DNA from 2 places in the Levilactobacillus sp. FUA 3915 genome. Region 2 is predicted to be linked to the other one. Evidence: predicted binding sites of a transcription regulator. Region 2 holds the regulator's gene; the other holds the start of a gene.

The links. Region 2 encodes NrdR, which represses ribonucleotide reductase genes. Its sites were predicted from a motif close to ACACNATATATNGTGT; they were not measured.
Region 1: ACEPST_RS09985 (deoxynucleoside kinase) is a predicted target of NrdR. The motif match lies at 3,575-3,590, and genes of this name have one in related genera.

The regions. Positions count from the first base shown of each region.
Region 1 is NZ_CP168704.1:2,156,090-2,160,957, forward strand. Features, by position in the region: gene ACEPST_RS09970 (alpha/beta hydrolase) at 1-792, opposite strand, end outside; gene ACEPST_RS09975 (GNAT family N-acetyltransferase) at 1,012-1,557, shown strand; lysine riboswitch at 1,618-1,800, shown strand; gene ACEPST_RS09980 (amino acid permease) at 1,920-3,431, shown strand; gene ACEPST_RS09985 (deoxynucleoside kinase) at 3,647-4,279, shown strand.
Region 2 is NZ_CP168704.1:2,979,063-2,983,930, reverse strand. Features, by position in the region: gene polA (DNA polymerase I) at 1-1,249, shown strand, start outside; gene mutM (bifunctional DNA-formamidopyrimidine glycosylase/DNA-(apurinic or apyrimidinic site) lyase) at 1,270-2,130, shown strand; gene coaE (dephospho-CoA kinase) at 2,123-2,752, shown strand; gene nrdR (transcriptional regulator NrdR) at 2,752-3,270, shown strand; gene ACEPST_RS13825 (replication initiation and membrane attachment family protein) at 3,274-4,656, shown strand; gene dnaI (primosomal protein DnaI) at 4,660-4,868, shown strand, end outside.

The sequences.
Region 1 (4,868 bases), 820 kb from region 2:
GTCCAGTTCGTGGAGCCATTCTTCGGCTAGGTCGACCCAGTGCGCCACGTGTGGCAGCGCCGTCCCCGGCTTCCAAGCCGTGACACGGTTGGCTAGCGCTAAGCCGTGAGGGCCCTGATGGAAGACGTGAAGCTCTGTATCCACGTTGGCCGCGATTGAAGCTTGGGCGTAGTCGAAGGCGTTTTGCACGGGCACCAGGGGATCCTCTGCAGTGACCCAGATGAAGGTGGCGACGTTACGACTGTTGACGAGCTTGTCCGCTGCGATGCTGGCCGGATCATCCGTCCATTTTGCCAGCATGGCTGCATCCGTGGGGTAGCCCGCTGCCGGTGTGATGACCGGGTAGCCGAGAATGACGGCCCGCGGTTTGATTTCGTAGGGCGTCGTGCCGGCTAATTTGTTAAAGGCCTCGTCGTGCCACAGGTCGTTGAATAGCGCGGTGATGTGACCGCCGACGGAGAAGCCGGCCACGAAGATGTGATCCGTGTCAATCTGCCAGTTGTTGGCATTCCGCCGAAGCAGGGCCATTCCCTTGGCTAGTTCCACGACGGGCGTGGGCAACAGCGGCGTCTTTTCGCCGACGAACGTGTAACGCAGGAAGAAGGCCTGGTAGCCGCGCGCTGACCAGGCTAACGCCAAGTCCTCAGCCTGTTGTTCAGGGATGTGGGTGTAGTTGCCGCCGGGAACGATGATGATGGCGGGATAGGTGCCTGTGTCTTCAGCTGGCTCGCGCAGATACCCTTGTAAGTAAGCCTTGGACGTGGGCGCGAGTGGCAAAGTGATTGTTTTCAATTGCGAAACCTCCCAAAATAAGTCATGATAAGATTAAACGTTTCGTGGGCACGGCCGGTCGCAAATTTATGTGTGGCTCCTGTCAACGAAACGGGGTTCGGTCGCCGATGGACTGGCCGAACGAATTCACCTTAAAGTATACCGCATTCACCAACGGGTTAGGTAGTGACCTGACAAGTTGCGTGGTGCGGGGATGATGAGAAATGAGGGGGTCAGGTGATGGAGAAAATGAGTGAGACGGCGCGGGTGCGGTTACGGCCGCTGACTGAGAGTGACTTCCCGGGGTATCAACGCCTGTTGACGCTGCCGGCCGTGGCCGCGGCGAACGGGTCACCCGCCGATGCGGACCCGGAACAGGTTAAACGGTGGTTGGCGGCCGACCGCCAAAGTCCCTTTGCGTTTACCATAGAAGACAAGGCGACGCGCCGCTTCATGGGGACGATTTTATTTTATCAGCACACCGGGGACGCGGGTGAGCCAAGCACAGGTGAGTATGACCTGGGGTATTTCCTGGACCCCATCGACTGGGGGCAGGGCATCATGCCCGAAGCCTTGGACGGCAGTCTGCAACTGGTCCGGCAGGCGAGTCAGCAGCCACAGACCGTCTGGGCAACCTGCTACCTCAGCAATCACCGGTCGGCCCGGGTCTTAGAAAAGTTAGGCTTTCAGCTGGTCTTGGACCATTTTGTCGGGCCCAGCATCACGGGTGAACCCGTGGCCCCACAGGCTTTGTATCGGTTGACGCTGCAACCAGTAGAAAAATAATGCATTCTAATCGAAATTTCATCTTGCAATATTTGGTAGGGATGCGTATACTACAGAGTATCGAATAGAAGAGGTGCGACCAACAAGAGTCGCTTTCCTGAGATGGGTCAACATCGCAGACGGAAAGCAAAAGGGGCGGTCGCCGAAACCTGCACGTGAGGACATAGCGTGTAGGTTGGGTCCTGGTTGAATAAATCAGGGACTGTCGCAGCCGAATAGGGGTTGCGGGGCGCTTTCAACGATATTGACTTGGAATAATGAATTTTCCAATCTCTTTCGCGGGCTTTTATTGCGAAGGAGATTTTTTAGTTCACTGGGTCGTTTCGAGGAAGTCCTTCTAAAATAAGAAGGAGGAAACATTTATGGAACAAAGTATGACAAACGCAACAACCAGCGGGGCCTCTGATCAGGTCAAGCGGGGCCTCAAGACACGTCACGTCTCAATGATCGCGTTAGGTGGCTGTATTGGGACCGGGTTATTCGTCGCCAGTGGGTCGGCTATTTCAACGGCCGGGCCTGGTGGTGCGCTGGTGGCTTACGTTGCCATGGGTCTGATGGTGTACTTCCTGATGACCAGCTTGGGTGAAATGGCCACGAACATGCCAATCTCTGGCTCGTTCGCTGCTTACTCAGCCAAGTACGTTGATCCAGCCTTAGGGTTTGCCATGGGCTGGAACTACTGGTTCAACTGGGCCATTACGGTTGCCGTTGATATTTCAACTGCCGCACTGGTCATGAAGTTTTGGTTACCCGGGGTCCCAAGCTGGATCTGGAGTGCCATTGCGTTAGGCATCGTCTTCCTGATCAACGCCTTGGCCGTCCAAGCCTTTGGTGAAACGGAATTCTGGATGTCCTTGATCAAGGTTGTCACCATCTTCGTCTTCTTAGCCGTTGGGTTAATGACCATCGTGGGAATCATGGGTGGTCACGCCACTGGCTTGGAAAACTTCACGTACAAGAAGGCCCCATTCGTTGGGGGCTTCCCCGCAATCCTGAGTGTCTTCGTGGTTGCTGGGTTCTCGTTCCAAGGAACTGAATTGGTTGGGATTACCGCTGGTGAATCTGAAGATCCAGCACACAGTGTTCCCAAGGCCATCAATTCCGTATTCTGGCGGATTATCTTATTCTACATTTTAGCTATTTTTGTGATTGCCGCCGTATTACCTTACACCAGTAAGGATCTGTTAGGTTCTTCCGCAACCGACATCGCCATCAGTCCTTTCACGTTGGTCTTCCAGCGTGCCGGCTTGGCCGCTGCCGCTAGTGTGATGAACGCTGTTATCTTAACGTCCGTAATTTCCGCTGCCAACTCGGGGATGTACGCTTCCACGCGGATGCTGTACTCCCTGTCTAAGGAAGGCTACGCCCCACAATTGTTCGAAAAGACTGGGAAGAACGGGATTCCTTATCCTGCCTTGTTCGCCACGACCATTGTTGCTGCCTTGACCTTTATCAGTAGTATTGCGGGTCCGCAAATCTACATGTGGCTGGTTGCCGCTAGTGGGTTGACCGGGTTCATCGCTTGGTTCGGGATTGCGCTGTCACATTACCGGTTCCGTCGAGCATTCATCAAGCAAGGACACAAGCTGTCCGAACTGAGCTATCACGCAAAGTGGTTCCCAATTGGACCCATCCTGGCGTTGATTCTCTGTGTGGCTGTGATTGTTGGGCAGGACCCACAATCCTTCTTCTCAGGTAACTGGGAACAAGTCTTAGTCACCTATATCAGTGTGCCATTGGTCTTAGTCCTGTACATTGGCTACAAGATTAAGAAGCACACCAAGTTGATTCCGCTGAGCGAAGTTGACGTTGCCCCCGTTCATAAGGAAGGCACGTTAAAGGAAGTTAAGGCGGATGCTACTTCAAACGATTAAACTAGAAATTAGTGTGGGCACACGAAATTTTTAAATAAATCTGAACGGCGTCTAGTCGGCGAATAGTCGGCCTAGGCGCCGTTTTTAACGGATTGGCTAGAGAGAAAATGGCCACGACATATTGTCTTTTACCCATGAGGTTGGTACAATATGTGGTGTTGAAATTTTGGCCGGACGAAAAAAGCCGGCGTGTCGTTATTTAAAGGAGAGATTGCATGCTTGTATTATCGGGAACTATCGGAGCCGGCAAAACGAGTTTAACCACTTTGTTAGCCGAACACTTAAACAAACCAGCATTTTACGAATCAGTGGATGACAACAAGATCTTGCCACTGTTCTACCAGAACCCCCAGAAGTATGCTTTCTTGCTTCAAATTTACTTCTTAAACAAGCGTTTGGACAACATCAAGGCTGCTAACGCCGATGATGAAAGTGTCTTGGATCGCTCAATCTTTGAGGATTCCTTGCTCTTCCATTTGAACGCCGACTTAGGCCGGGCCACCAGCACGGAAGTCGACATCTACGATTCCCTGTTGGCCAACATGATGCAAGAATTACCTGACGCAACACACAAGAAGAACCCAGACTTACTGATTCACATCAACATCTCCTTTGAAACGATGCTGGAACGGATCAAGAAGCGCGGCCGGTCATATGAACAAATCGACCATGACCCCAGCCTCTACAAATACTACCAAGAACTCGATCAACGTTACGTCGACTGGTACAACGCCTACGACAAGTCACCTAAGATGCAAATCGACGGCGATAAGCTGGACTTCGTGGAAGACCCAGCTGCGCGTGACCAAGTCTTACACTTGATCGACGAAAAAATTGCTTCACTGTAAAACAGCTCTACACCAAAAATAAAGTGGTTCCGCGCCCTCGGGCACGGAGCCACTTTTGCTTAGCTGGGCTTTTGTTCCCGCCGCCAGCTTCAAGGTGCTCTGCTGTGGGGAACGCCTGCGGCCTGAGAAGCGGTCCTCCGGCTCGCCTTGAAGCCTGAAAGAGCACCAGTCTCCAAGGTCGTCCCATGCCCTAGGCCGAGAAAGAACCTCGGCCAATGCCATCGACACAGCTGAGCACCTTGAGCTGTCTCTGGTCACGTCAGCCGGCTAAGCAAAAGTGGCTAGTTTGGTAGTAGGTAGTGTGGTGGAATGGCCTGTCTGTTCAGAGACGTCTTAGAAGCTGTCTGACTCGCCTCGAGAACACCGACACAGGGCAGCCCATTTGGTGACTTCCGGTTCCAGTAGCACTAAGCAAAGGTGGCTGGTCTTTGGCAGTAGGTAGTGTGGTGGAATGGCCTGTCTGTTCAGGGACATCCTAGAAGCCATCTAGTTCGTCCTAGTGTGCGTTTGGTAGGACAATAGCGTAGGGGTTCTCTGACTCCCTTTTTAGACGCTGTCAGCTGCTTTTGCCAGCTAGGGTTACGTTGGT
Region 2 (4,868 bases):
ACTTATCAAGGACTTGGATACCAACGAACAGACGCAACTTTATCGCGAGATTGAATTGCCAATGGCCTTTGTCCTGGCCCGGATGGAAATTGCTGGGATCACGGTCGAAGCCAGTGAACTGGAAGCCATGGGTAGCAAGTTTACCGAACAACTCGCTGAGATTGAACAGACCATTTACAACGAGGCCGGTGAAGAGTTTAACATTGGCTCGCCTAAGCAACTGGGCCACATTCTGTTTGAAAAGATGGGCTTGCCGCCGATTAAAAAGACCAAGACGGGATACTCGACGGCGGTCGGGGTCCTGGAAAAGCTCGCCGCAGAAGCGCCAATTGCGGAGAATATTTTGAAATACCGCAAGATCTCTAAGATTCAGTCCACCTACGTTGAGGGCCTGCTCAAGGTGATTCATCCCGACGACCACAAGGTCCACACCCGTTACCTGCAGACGCTGACGCAGACCGGGCGGCTGTCCTCCGTGGACCCGAACTTACAAAACATTCCGGTGCGAAACGAAGAGGGTCGCGCGATTCGGAAGGCCTTTGTTCCGCGTCATCCGGGCTGGCAGATTTTCTCGTCTGACTACTCACAAATTGAACTGCGGGTCTTGGCACACATGAGTCATGACGCCAACATGCAGGAAGCCTTCCGTGAAGGTGAAGACATTCACGCGGCGACCGCCCGGCGGATCTTTAAGATGGGGCCCGACGAAGAGGTCACGCCAAATATTCGGCGGCAGGCCAAGGCGGTCAACTTCGGAATCGTTTACGGGATCAGTGACTTTGGGTTGTCCCAAAACATTGGTATCACCCGGAAGCAAGCCAAGAACTTTATTGACACCTACTTTGAAGAATACCCTGGCGTTAAGGCTTACATGGATCGCATGGTTCAGCAGGCTAAGGAACAGGGCTTCGTGGAAACGATTGCCCATCGTCGGCGGTACTTGCCAGACATTAACTCCCGCAACTTTAACCAACGGTCATTCGCTGAACGGACGGCGATGAACACGCCAATCCAAGGGAGCGCAGCGGATATCATTAAGATTGCCATGATTCGGATGGAAGACGCGGTCAAGGACTTACAAGCCACGATGCTCTTACAAGTGCACGATGAATTGATTTTTGAGGCCCCAGCCGATGAGATCGAAACGTTAGAAAAACTGGTGCCAAGTGTCATGGATTCCGCCGTTGACCTCGAGATTCCGTTGAAGGTGGAAAGTCATTTCGGACCGACTTGGTACAACGCCAAGTAGCGGCAAAAGGAGAGACGGTTATGCCAGAATTACCTGAAGTTGAAACGGTTCGGCGCGGGCTGACCAGCCTGGTGGCGGGCGCAACCATCGACCATGTCGACGTGTTCTACCGCAAGATGGTCACCCCCGACGCGGAAGTCTTTACGGCGGAATTGATTGGCAGAAAAATTGAACGCATCGACCGGCGGGGCAAGTACCTGTTGTTTCGGTTCAGTGGCGACTTGACTATGGTGTCACACCTGCGGATGGAAGGAAAATACGATGTCCAGCCAAAGGGGAGTCCCGTGATCAAGCACACCCACGTTATCTTCTATCTGACGGATGGCCGGGAGCTGCGGTACAACGACACCCGTAAGTTTGGTCGGATGCGGTTAGTCCCAACTGGAGACGAGGCGGCGGCCTTGCCCTCCTTGGGTAAACTGGGACCGGAACCCACGGACGACACGTTGACCCTGGCCTATATGCAACGGATTTTTGGCAAGTCTCACAAGGTGGTCAAACCCTTCCTGTTGGACCAGTCTAAAATTGCGGGTCTGGGCAACATTTACGTGGATGAGGTCTTGTGGCTGTCAAAAATCAATCCGTTGACACCAGCCGATGAGCTGAGTGCCGACCAGCTTGCCACGCTGCGCCGCAACATTATTGACGAGCTCGCGCAGGCCATCAAGGGACACGGGACGACCGTACACTCCTTCTCGACGGCCTTTGGCGAGGCGGGGCAATTTCAAAATCACCTGCACGTCTACGGGCGTGAGGGGGAACCCTGTGAGCGGTGCGGCACGGAAATCGTAAAGATCAAGGTTGCTCAGCGCGGCACGCACTACTGCCCGCACTGTCAGCCCGTGCCTTTGGAAGCATTGGAGGCGTTGACCGATGACTGAAGTCTGGGGACTGACCGGGGGCATTGCGACCGGCAAATCAACCGTGAGTGCCTGGTTACGAGCTGCCGAGCTGCCCGTCATCGACGCCGATATCATCGCCCGCCAGGTGGTCGCACCGGGGTCGGCCGGTCTCAAGCAGATTGGCACGACCTTTGGGGCAGACTACCTGACCGCAGACGGACTGGACCGGAAAAAGCTGGGCCAGTTGGTGTTTACTCATCCGGAAGAATTGGCACGTCTCGAGGCCATCACGACACCCTTGATTCAGGACGAGATTCAGCGACAATTGGCGGGCTATCAGGCGCAGCGGGTGCCCGTGGTTCTCATTGATGCGCCCACGTTCTTTGAGGTCGGTTACCTGATTCACTTGGTCGATCACGTGATGGTCGTGGCGACCGATGCCACGACCCAGCGGCAACGACTAATGGCCCGTGATGGGTTATCGACGGCCGATGCCCAGGCCCGGATGGACCGGCAATGGCCCATCGACCGGAAGATTGCGCAGGCCACGGTGGTTATTGACAACGGGGGCACGATTGCCCAAACGCGCCAACAAGTGGTAAAATGGCTTGACGCCAATAAATTTGGCAAGAGTAACCATTTAAAACGAGGTGACCAATAATGCAGTGTCCACACTGTCATCATAATGGATCGCGGGTCGTCGACAGTCGGCCCACCGACGACGGCCGCGTGATTCGCCGGCGTCGTGAGTGCGAGAACTGTGGTTTTCGGTTCACGACGTTTGAGCGCGTCGAAGTGACGCCACTGTTGGTAATTAAGAAAAACGGGACCCGGGAGGAATTTAACCGGGAGAAAATTCTACGAGGCATCATCCGCTCCGCTGAGAAACGACCAGTGGGGATGGACGTCATGACCAATATCGTGGATGAAGTTGAAAATAAAATTCGCGCGCTGGGCGTCAACGAAATTTCCAGTCAATTAATTGGGGAATACGTGATGAACCGGCTCGTAGATGTGGATGAAATCGCTTATATCCGCTTTGCCAGCGTTTACCGGCAATTCAAGGATACCGGGGTGTTCTTCAACGAGTTGAAGGACATGCTCGATAAGGATAAGCAAAAGGCCCAACAGGACTCTGACCCAGATTCAGGGGACCAGGGGCAAAGTGAGGGGAAATAACGCATGGAGGATTCCTGGCATCAATTAAAACCGCGAACGGGATTCCTGGTGCGGCTAGCGGACCGCTTGACGGATCAAAGTTGGCAGACGTTGACCCAGCTTTATCAGCCAATCATTGGACCGAGTGCCGCGGGGCTTTACTCGGCCCTTTTTTGGCTCCCCGAACGGGCGACGTACAAGCGTCACGCCACCCTGCTGGGACTGCTGGGGATGGACCTGGCCCATTTCTATGAGGCCCGGTTACGCCTGGAGGCTGCGGGGTTACTGACGACTAAGGTGAAGACGGCCAATGAGTTGACCAGCTTCATTTATGAGCTGCGGGCCCCACTTCAGCCGGCAGACTTCTTTCGCGATGATCTGTTGAGCGTTCAGCTGTTGGGCGTGGTCGGGGAAGAGGTTTATCGGTCCCTGGTTACCCACAACACGCCGCAGACCACTGATTCTGCGGATGAAGTGGATATTACCAAGAACTTTCTGGACGTCTTTCACGTGGATGGGCAAGAGCTCAAGCAACTCCCAGCCGCCATCACGGCGACGCGCGATGAGTTGCCGGTTGACGCCGGCGCACCAGCGTTGCAAGGGACCAACCATGAGGACTTTGATTTTAAATTATTAGGCGACATTTTAGAGCACTCATTCATTGACACCCGGGCATTACGGAGCCAACGTCAGCTATTATTGACGGAGCACGCGACGTACGGCCTGGATGAGGTCACCATGGCCCGGTACGTGGGTGAAGCAACGGATTTGGCAACGAATCAATTTGACCCCGAACAGTTCAAACGGGTGATTGCTCAGAGTTTTGGCCAACAACACCGCGCCCAACCGGCGGCTAGCGAACAGACGCCCTCTGCCGCGACATTGGCCCAGGCACCGACGGATCAGCACCTGAGTTCCGCCGAACAGGCGTTGATCAAGGTGGCGAATACCACGGTGCCCGCAGTTTTTTTACAGGCAATCAAGCAAAAGCGCGGCGGCTACATCACGGACGGTGAGCAGCGCATCATCCGCGACCAGGTCAGTCGTCAGCTGTTTCCACAGTCGGTGTTAAACGTGCTGATCTACCACATGCTGGTGGATTCGGACAAGCCAACGCTGTCTAAGGCCCTCATGGATTCGATTGCCAATGACTGGAGTATGAAGAAAATTCAAACGCCCCAGGCGGCCATTAAGGAAATTCGCGAGCACCAGCAGACGGCCAGCAAGCCGCGACGGTCGCGTAACCGTCAGCCTACGGTCAAGGAGACACTACCGGACTGGGCAAAGAAACCGGCTGAGGCCCAGTCACAAACGACGCAGGCCAAGCTGTCACCGGCCCAACAACAGAAATTACAAGAGCGCATTGCGCGGCTTCAGGAACGCACCGCGGATGGGAAGGAGGATTAACTGATGGAAGATTTAAGTAAAACCATGCAACATCTGATGAATCAACGGCATTTAAACGATAACTACCGTCAACTGATGGCCAAAGTCTACGATGATCCAACCGTGACGGCCTTTTACCAGGCCCACAAGGAGGAGCTGGCGGAAGACGTGATGACGCGTTCAGCGGCCAAACTCTACGAATTTGTCAGCGAACGGGAAAAGTTAGCGAATGG